Regions from separate parts of the Peribacillus sp. TH14 genome, predicted to be linked through region 1. Evidence: riboswitches for the same ligand, from Rfam matches in the RefSeq annotation. Region 1 holds a riboswitch; each other region holds the start of a gene.

What was found. A riboswitch is a leader RNA that binds a small molecule or an ion and turns the genes downstream of it on or off. The one in region 1 is predicted to bind S-adenosylmethionine.
Region 2: it holds a riboswitch for S-adenosylmethionine, as region 1 does, so the genes downstream of both, JFU50_RS12930 (5-methyltetrahydropteroyltriglutamate--homocysteine S-methyltransferase) here and mtnW (2,3-diketo-5-methylthiopentyl-1-phosphate enolase) in region 1, are expected to answer to the same signal.
Region 3: it holds a riboswitch for S-adenosylmethionine, as region 1 does, so the genes downstream of both, JFU50_RS12115 (O-acetylhomoserine aminocarboxypropyltransferase/cysteine synthase family protein) here and mtnW (2,3-diketo-5-methylthiopentyl-1-phosphate enolase) in region 1, are expected to answer to the same signal.

The regions. Positions count from the first base shown of each region.
Region 1 covers NZ_JAEKEK010000001.1:4,343,792-4,346,109, reverse strand. The annotation lists gene JFU50_RS21225 (2-hydroxy-3-keto-5-methylthiopentenyl-1-phosphate phosphatase) at 1-276, opposite strand, end outside; gene mtnW (2,3-diketo-5-methylthiopentyl-1-phosphate enolase) at 283-1,515, opposite strand; SAM riboswitch class I at 1,693-1,845, opposite strand; gene JFU50_RS21215 (pyridoxal phosphate-dependent aminotransferase) at 1,970-2,318, opposite strand, start outside.
Region 2 covers NZ_JAEKEK010000001.1:2,666,308-2,668,625, forward strand. The annotation lists gene JFU50_RS12930 (5-methyltetrahydropteroyltriglutamate--homocysteine S-methyltransferase) at 1-978, opposite strand, end outside; SAM riboswitch class I at 1,063-1,163, opposite strand; gene JFU50_RS12935 (hypothetical protein) at 1,370-1,807, shown strand; gene JFU50_RS12940 (glycerol-3-phosphate responsive antiterminator) at 2,013-2,318, shown strand, end outside.
Region 3 covers NZ_JAEKEK010000001.1:2,512,088-2,514,405, reverse strand. The annotation lists gene JFU50_RS12115 (O-acetylhomoserine aminocarboxypropyltransferase/cysteine synthase family protein) at 1-918, opposite strand, end outside; SAM riboswitch class I at 1,022-1,127, opposite strand; gene JFU50_RS12110 (thioredoxin family protein) at 1,289-1,597, opposite strand; gene JFU50_RS12105 (toprim domain-containing protein) at 1,601-1,966, opposite strand; gene gcvH (glycine cleavage system protein GcvH) at 2,057-2,318, opposite strand, start outside.

The DNA of each region.
Region 1 (2,318 bases):
CAAAGGTATGTTCGCTTGTTTTGTAAAATCCACAAATTCGTTGAACCCTGGGCGAATGCCGGCTGTATCCTTCACATATTGAATAATGTCTTCCTTTAGACTACTGTCAAGCAGGGAAAACATTTTCCCAACTCCTGTAGATATACTGATTTTTTGCTGAAGAACACCGTCTTTTAGCTCTTCCCATCCCGGAGGTGCAAATTTTTTCATGATAGCGATGATATTATCTGAGTTAGTAATTGTTCCGTCAAAATCACAAAAAATAATCGGTTTCATTATTCCTTACAAGCCTCCCCATAACTCAAGTGCTTTGCTTAGTGCTTCATCTTCATAAGCCGCATCAGATAATGCCTTGCCTGTAAGAACAGCTTCTACAGCAGAACGGAAAGCCTTTGCCCCGCCCTTTGCTCCGTCGGGATGTCCGTGGATTCCACCGCCTGCATTAATTACGCTGTCCTTCCCAAAATCCTTAATTAGATTAGGAACCATTCCCGGATGAATACCTGCTGAAGGAACCGGGAAGGCTTTTTTCCATGACGGCTCATCTTTCGTCAAAGCTTCAGCAATCGCTAATGTTTCCTCTTTCTCAAGTGCCACATTTCCATATGGAGAAGGGAATAGAGATAAATCCGCACCTGATAGTCTTACTAATTTTCCAAGCAATAACGCGTAGCTGACACCATAAAATGACGATGAAGCTACTGCTCCGCTATATGCAGGGTGAGCCATGATCGGTAGATTAATACGATCGTTTTCACGCAAAGCTTGAAGTACATCCAATCCATATGTATGAACGTTAAATAATAAGGCATCGGCACCTGCTTCTGCTGCACGCTCTGCCTTTTCTAATAATTCAAAAGTTTTACCTGATAGATTGACAGCATATAAAGTTCGATGGCCCGTTGTTTCATAGACTTCTTTCAAAATTTGTCTGCCCGTTCTTATTCTATCAATGAATGGGGTCTGCTCCTGATCGAAGAGAATCTCATCATCTTTTACCAGGTCGACTCCTCCTAATGCTTGTTGTTTCAGCTGCTCATTATGGAATAAGAGATCCCGTCCTAATACCCCTTTAAAAATACTCATCACCAGAGGCCGGTCCAATACGTTAATCTTTTCTCTTATACCTGTAATCCCAAATTGAGGTCCTGGAAAAGCCTTGTGTATATCGCCAACAAAATCCAAGTCAATCAGTTTGATTTCCCCATCCAATGACAATTTACCGAATACTGTCGTGAGAATAGCCGGTAAATCATTAGAAAAATTTCCCGACGGGTAGGCAATTTTTATCATCGAACGGTACACCTTACGATTGAAAAAACGGTTTGCTCTTTCTGCTTCAGGTAGAGGGGTGACGGAAACAACACGTCCTTTATGTTTCTCCAACTGCTTCTGGACCAAATGAGGCAGGTCCGTCCATGTTCCTACTGTCAAACCTAAGGCAATACTCTCGGCTTTTTTCTCATGTTCGCCATTGAAATCATGAATTAAATAAGTAGCGATTATCTCGCTCATCTGATCACTCCTATTAAACGTTAGTAAAGTCTTGAAGTCAGTATTCTAATATCTGGCTAATACGGTTTCCATCATTTTCCTATTACCTCGATATATGGAGAATGGAATCTTCGACTGTTAATCCATGTTAAAACAATAAAAGCCCCTTCATAAAGAAGAGGCTTTAAAAAAGCCATCTTCTTATCTCCCAGCTTATAGCTGCAAGAATTAGCACCGTGCCTTGTGGATTCCAAAAAAATCCGGCGAAGAATTCCGCCCCATTTCGCAATGGAATTACGGTCGGTTGCTGGGCTTCATAGGGCTAGTCCCTCCACCTGCTCAAAATAAGAAAACGCTGATATATTTAAACTTCAAGTATCAAAAGATTAAGAATTTATTTTGTATTCTGACAGGTAATCCATACTTTGTCAATAAGTTTTCAACAATTTAACGGTAGCTAACTTGGAATCTTCCACTATTCTCCAAATAAATTCAATGCGCGAATCCGTTCAACTGCTTCTTGAAGCCGTTCTTCAGAAGTAAGTAACCCCACCCTAACATATCCTTCTCCAAATTCACCGAATCCATTTCCAGCAGCAACAGCTACGTGAGCATGCGTTAATAAATAATCAGCAAAACTCTCGGACGTGAAACCTTCAGGAATCTTGAGCCATGCAAAGAAAGATGCTTTAGGAGCTTGGACATCCCAGCCGATGGAACGTAATCCATCAATAAAAACATTTCTGCGCCCTTCATATTTGTTCACTAATTCTTCTACGCAACTTTGTGAATCTAGTAACGCACTTGCCGTCGCTTCTTGAATT
Region 2 (2,318 bases), 1.7 Mb from region 1:
GAGTGGCACGAATTGTGAAGCTTCTTTAATACGAGCTATAACTGCTTCTTTGTCTTCGATTTCTCCATTTTTTGAAGTGACGACTCCTAGAACAACTCGTGCTCCGCCATTTGGAATGTATTCTAACGGTTTGAAATCTCCTGAACGGTTATCGTCATATTCCAGGAAGAATCCATTTACTTTTTCTTTTGCCAATAATGTTGGTGCGATACGTGCATAGCTTCCTTCAAACGCCCACGTTGATTGATAGTTCCCGCGACATAAGTGTGTCGTGACGACCAAATCCTCTGGTTTTCCCTCCAAAGCCCCATTAATTACGCGCAATGCTAAATCAATTAATTGTTCTCTAGAGTATTTTCCATCTTTGAACTGAAATTCTGGAGAGGAAAGTCTAGCAATATAAACATCATCCAATTGTAAGTAACGTACACCAGCTTCATAAAAGGCCTTTAAAGCATATTGATACGCTTTAATGATGTCATTTGCATAGTCTTCGATATCAGGGTAGATGTCTTCATTATAAACACCCACAGCAAATAATTGATTGGGACTAGGAATGGTTTGTTTCGTAACAGCACGTCCGGCAACGATTTTGTTCAATTCAATAAAGTCATGAATGAAGGGATGTTCAGGATTGAATGAAACCTTCCCAGTATTGCGAATATTGTATCTCTCTGTTTCCACGCCATCGAATGTGAGACCTTTTTCAGTTACATACCCATCGATTCCATTTAAATGCTCTAGGAAGTCAAAGTGCCACCATGTGCGTCTAAACTCACCGTCCGTTACTACCTCTAGTCCAACTTCAATTTGCTTATCAACAATCCGCTTGATTTCTTCCGTTTCAACTTCGCGAAGTTGCTCTGCAGTAATTGTGCCGTCTTTAAATTGCTTTCTAGCATCATGTAAATTATCCGGTCTTAATAAACTCCCGACGTGATCTGCTCTAAATGGTGCTTTTGTTATTGTGATTGACATGTTTCATTCCTTCTTTCTTTTTATAAAATAAAAAACCTCTTCTTTTAAAAAAAGAAGAGGTGTTGGCTACTAAGCAATTTACTCTTCTTATCTTCAAGTTTTTACACTTCTGGAATTAGCACAGTACATTAAAGTCTGTTGCTGAGGTATCAAAGGGCCAGTCCCTCCACCTCTCTTGATAAGAGTTGTTTATTAAATTAAGTATGACTATACAGATAGTTTTAATAAAGGTCAAGGGTGAAAGGTGTAAAATTTAGAATATACCGATTATTCACCAGGACCTTGCATGTTATGAAGGGTTAACTACATTCGTGAAGACAGCATATGCTATAACTGACGTTCCATATGGAATGAAGTTACCTGTAAGTTAAGTTGGAGGGGGAAAACCACGATGAATACGTTCAATCCATCTAATATTTCCGGGAATGGTTTACCGATAACGTTAACTGCGTCTATGCTAGAGCGAATTATAAAGATGAAATCAGGTGAGCAGGATGTTAAAGTCGAGATTACGCCAGTACATATAGTGCTTTTCGGAACGACGGAAGTGAAAAAAATGATGTTTAAGAAAAACGTGCCTTTCCGTATTACATTAAAACCGATTCACGTGGAAAAAAGAACGATTTCATTTGAATTAGTAGAAATGAAGCCTATTGATAGGAATTTTATTAACCAAAAGATATTTAACAGACCGCCATTTTTTGAATTTGAAAATAGAATGATCAAAATGAATTTTAATGCTTGGAACATCGTGAAAAGAATACCCGTGGGCACTATTAAATCGTATGAGTTGGTGGAAGGTGCATTAAAAATTAAACTTTCATTATGATGAATTGAAGAAAGGGTAAGCAATTAAGGAAATGATAGCATTCTTACCTGTACTATTTTAAAGGGGATACCAGGTATGTTAGTGTAAGGATATGGTAAAGGACGATTCTTCAATAAGAAATATTGTGTTTGATAAATCAAGTTCTTTAAAATATACTAAATAACTAAAAGTTTTGAGTTTTTCCGGTAGATAAGGGGGAAAATGAATGGACCAGAAAATTTTGCCTGCTTCGGCAAGCATGAAGGATTTCGAAAGATTTCTAGAAAGTTCCTATGAAATAGGTGTGTTTCTTGATTTGCATATATCACAATTGAAAAATGTAAGCTTAATGGCAAAGCAGCATAATAAGAAAATGATTTATCATGTCGATTTAATTCATGGTATTAAAAGTGATGAATACGCTACAGAATTTATTTGTCAGGAGTATTGCCCATATGGCCTGATTTCAACAAAATCCAGCGTGATTTTGAAAGCGAAGCAAAAGGGTGTTATTGCCATTCAACGAATCTTT
Region 3 (2,318 bases), 1.8 Mb from region 1:
ATATTGAATAACAGACTTAGTATTCGAAAGATGCTCTTTCATTCTCACATGCAACGTTTCTAGCCCCAGCGTAAACTGGAACGCGCTTTGAGCACTTAACGTCGGCCCTAAATCACGAAGTAATTGCACACGAGCTTTTGTGATAAAGGCAGCAGGGCCGACTGCTTCAGAGTATACAATCCCATCGTAGCTTGGATCCGGTTCCGTAAAGCCAGGGTAGTTTGGTGAGTTCCAGTCGAATTTGCCCCCATCCACGATGATGCCTCCTAAGGTGGTTCCATTTCCCAAGAGCCATTTTGTAGCAGAGTGGATGACAATATCCGCTCCAAAATCAATTGGCCGGCAAAGGTATGGGGTAGCAAAGGTATTATCGATAATGAGTGGTATGCCCGCATTGTGAGCAATGTCCGCTACAGCCTCAATATCAAGAATCCTTAGACTTGGATTTCCAATTGTTTCCGCAAATATAGCCTTCGTTCTAGGCGTGATGGCTTTTTTGAAATTTTCAGGGTCATCAGGAGAGACGAACTTCACTTTTATCCCATATTTAGGAAGAGTATTTTCAAAAAGATTATACGTACCGCCATATAATGTAGAAGCGGACACTATTTCATCTCCTGCACCAGCAATATTTAGGATTGACAGTGTAATGGCAGCCATCCCACTTGCGGTTGCCAGTCCGCCGATACCACCTTCCAACAAGGCCATTCTTTCTTCGAAAACACTGACCGTAGGATTATGAAGTCGTGTATAAATATAGCCATTTTCCTTTAAGCCAAATAAATTTGCTGCATGGTCAGTATCTTTGAACAAGTATGCATTGCTTTGATAAATAGGCACTGCACGTGCACCCGTTTCATCTACTTGCAGACCCCCGTGAACACTCAATGTTTCGAAACGCAACTTTTTCTCTGCCATAAGATTTCTCCCCTTTTTCTATGGATTTAGTTGGATTTAAGAATCAGGCCTTCCTCTTTTAACAAGCAAAAAAACCACTTCATAAGAAGAGGCTTATATACTCTCCTCATCTTCCAGAGCCAATACTCTGTTGGAATTAGCACCGTATATAAATTTATACCGGTTGCCGGGCTTCGTCGGGCCAATCCCTCCGCCACTCTTGATAAGAACTATTAAATTTAGCAGTTACTTTCTTAATTCAAAATATAGCACTTTAGAATTATCCAGTCAATCAATTATTTGAATATTCTTATTTCAATTCCCCATCAACTATATCGTTTATTCACTACTTTTCTACAGCTAAAAAGCCAACCCATATTGGATTGGCTTTTTAGCTTATTTCCTTAAGCACTCCGTACAAATAAGGAACAGACTGAAAGGCATAAATTTTTTTCCGCAGCTGCCCTTCTTTAAATAGTAATAAACAAGGTACACTCTCAATTTCATATGATTCGGCGATTGTTTGGACATAGTTCATATTCATCTTTCCTGCCTTCAAGTCTGGAAAAAGCTCCAATGATATCGTAAGCATCCTAGAAGCCACCTGACAGGTCCCACACAAAGGTGTATATAAATATAAGCAAAAGGTTTCCCCTTCTTCAACAGCACGCCTACAATCTTCTTCTTTCAATTCTTGCATCAATTAGTCGTTCACCCTTTGACTTAAAAATTTCATTTTCACATTCATATTGGCAGATAGGAGCACTGTAGCGATATGATGTTCGGGGGCACTTTCCACTTCTTTGTACATTTTATTGATATACAAGTGGCTTGCTTCTGGCATTTCCCTTCGGAATTGCTTCCGTAGCTTTTCTCCTGAATCATCTGCGTCAAAAAGGAGATAAACATCACGGTCCATCATTTCATCTACTAACTCATCCAGCTTAGTTAATGAAATGGTCCCATTTGTACATCTTATTTCCACATCTTCATTCAAAACGGAGGCAACTTTTCTTCTATCGGAACTGCCTTCTACAATGATAACTTTATCAAATTCGCCCCACTCCATGTCATCACTCCATCTCACGAATTGTGTGCATGCTGCCTTTTTATAAACTGAAAAAGAGAGCAGGCCTATTTAGACCCTCTCTCCTTCATTTTAACCGTTTATCAGGCTATCATATTCTTCAGCGCTCATCAGGTTTTCAACGTCACTGATATTTGATGGTTCAATCACGATCATCCATGCCTTTTCAAAAGGAGATTCATTTACGAATTCAGGATTGTCATTCAACTCTTCATTTACTTCAACAACTTTACCACTGATAGGAGCATACAGCTCAGATACAGTTTTAACAGATTCAACACTGCCAAATGGCTCGTTCGATTTCAATTCAGCGCCAATCTCTGGAAGCTCAACA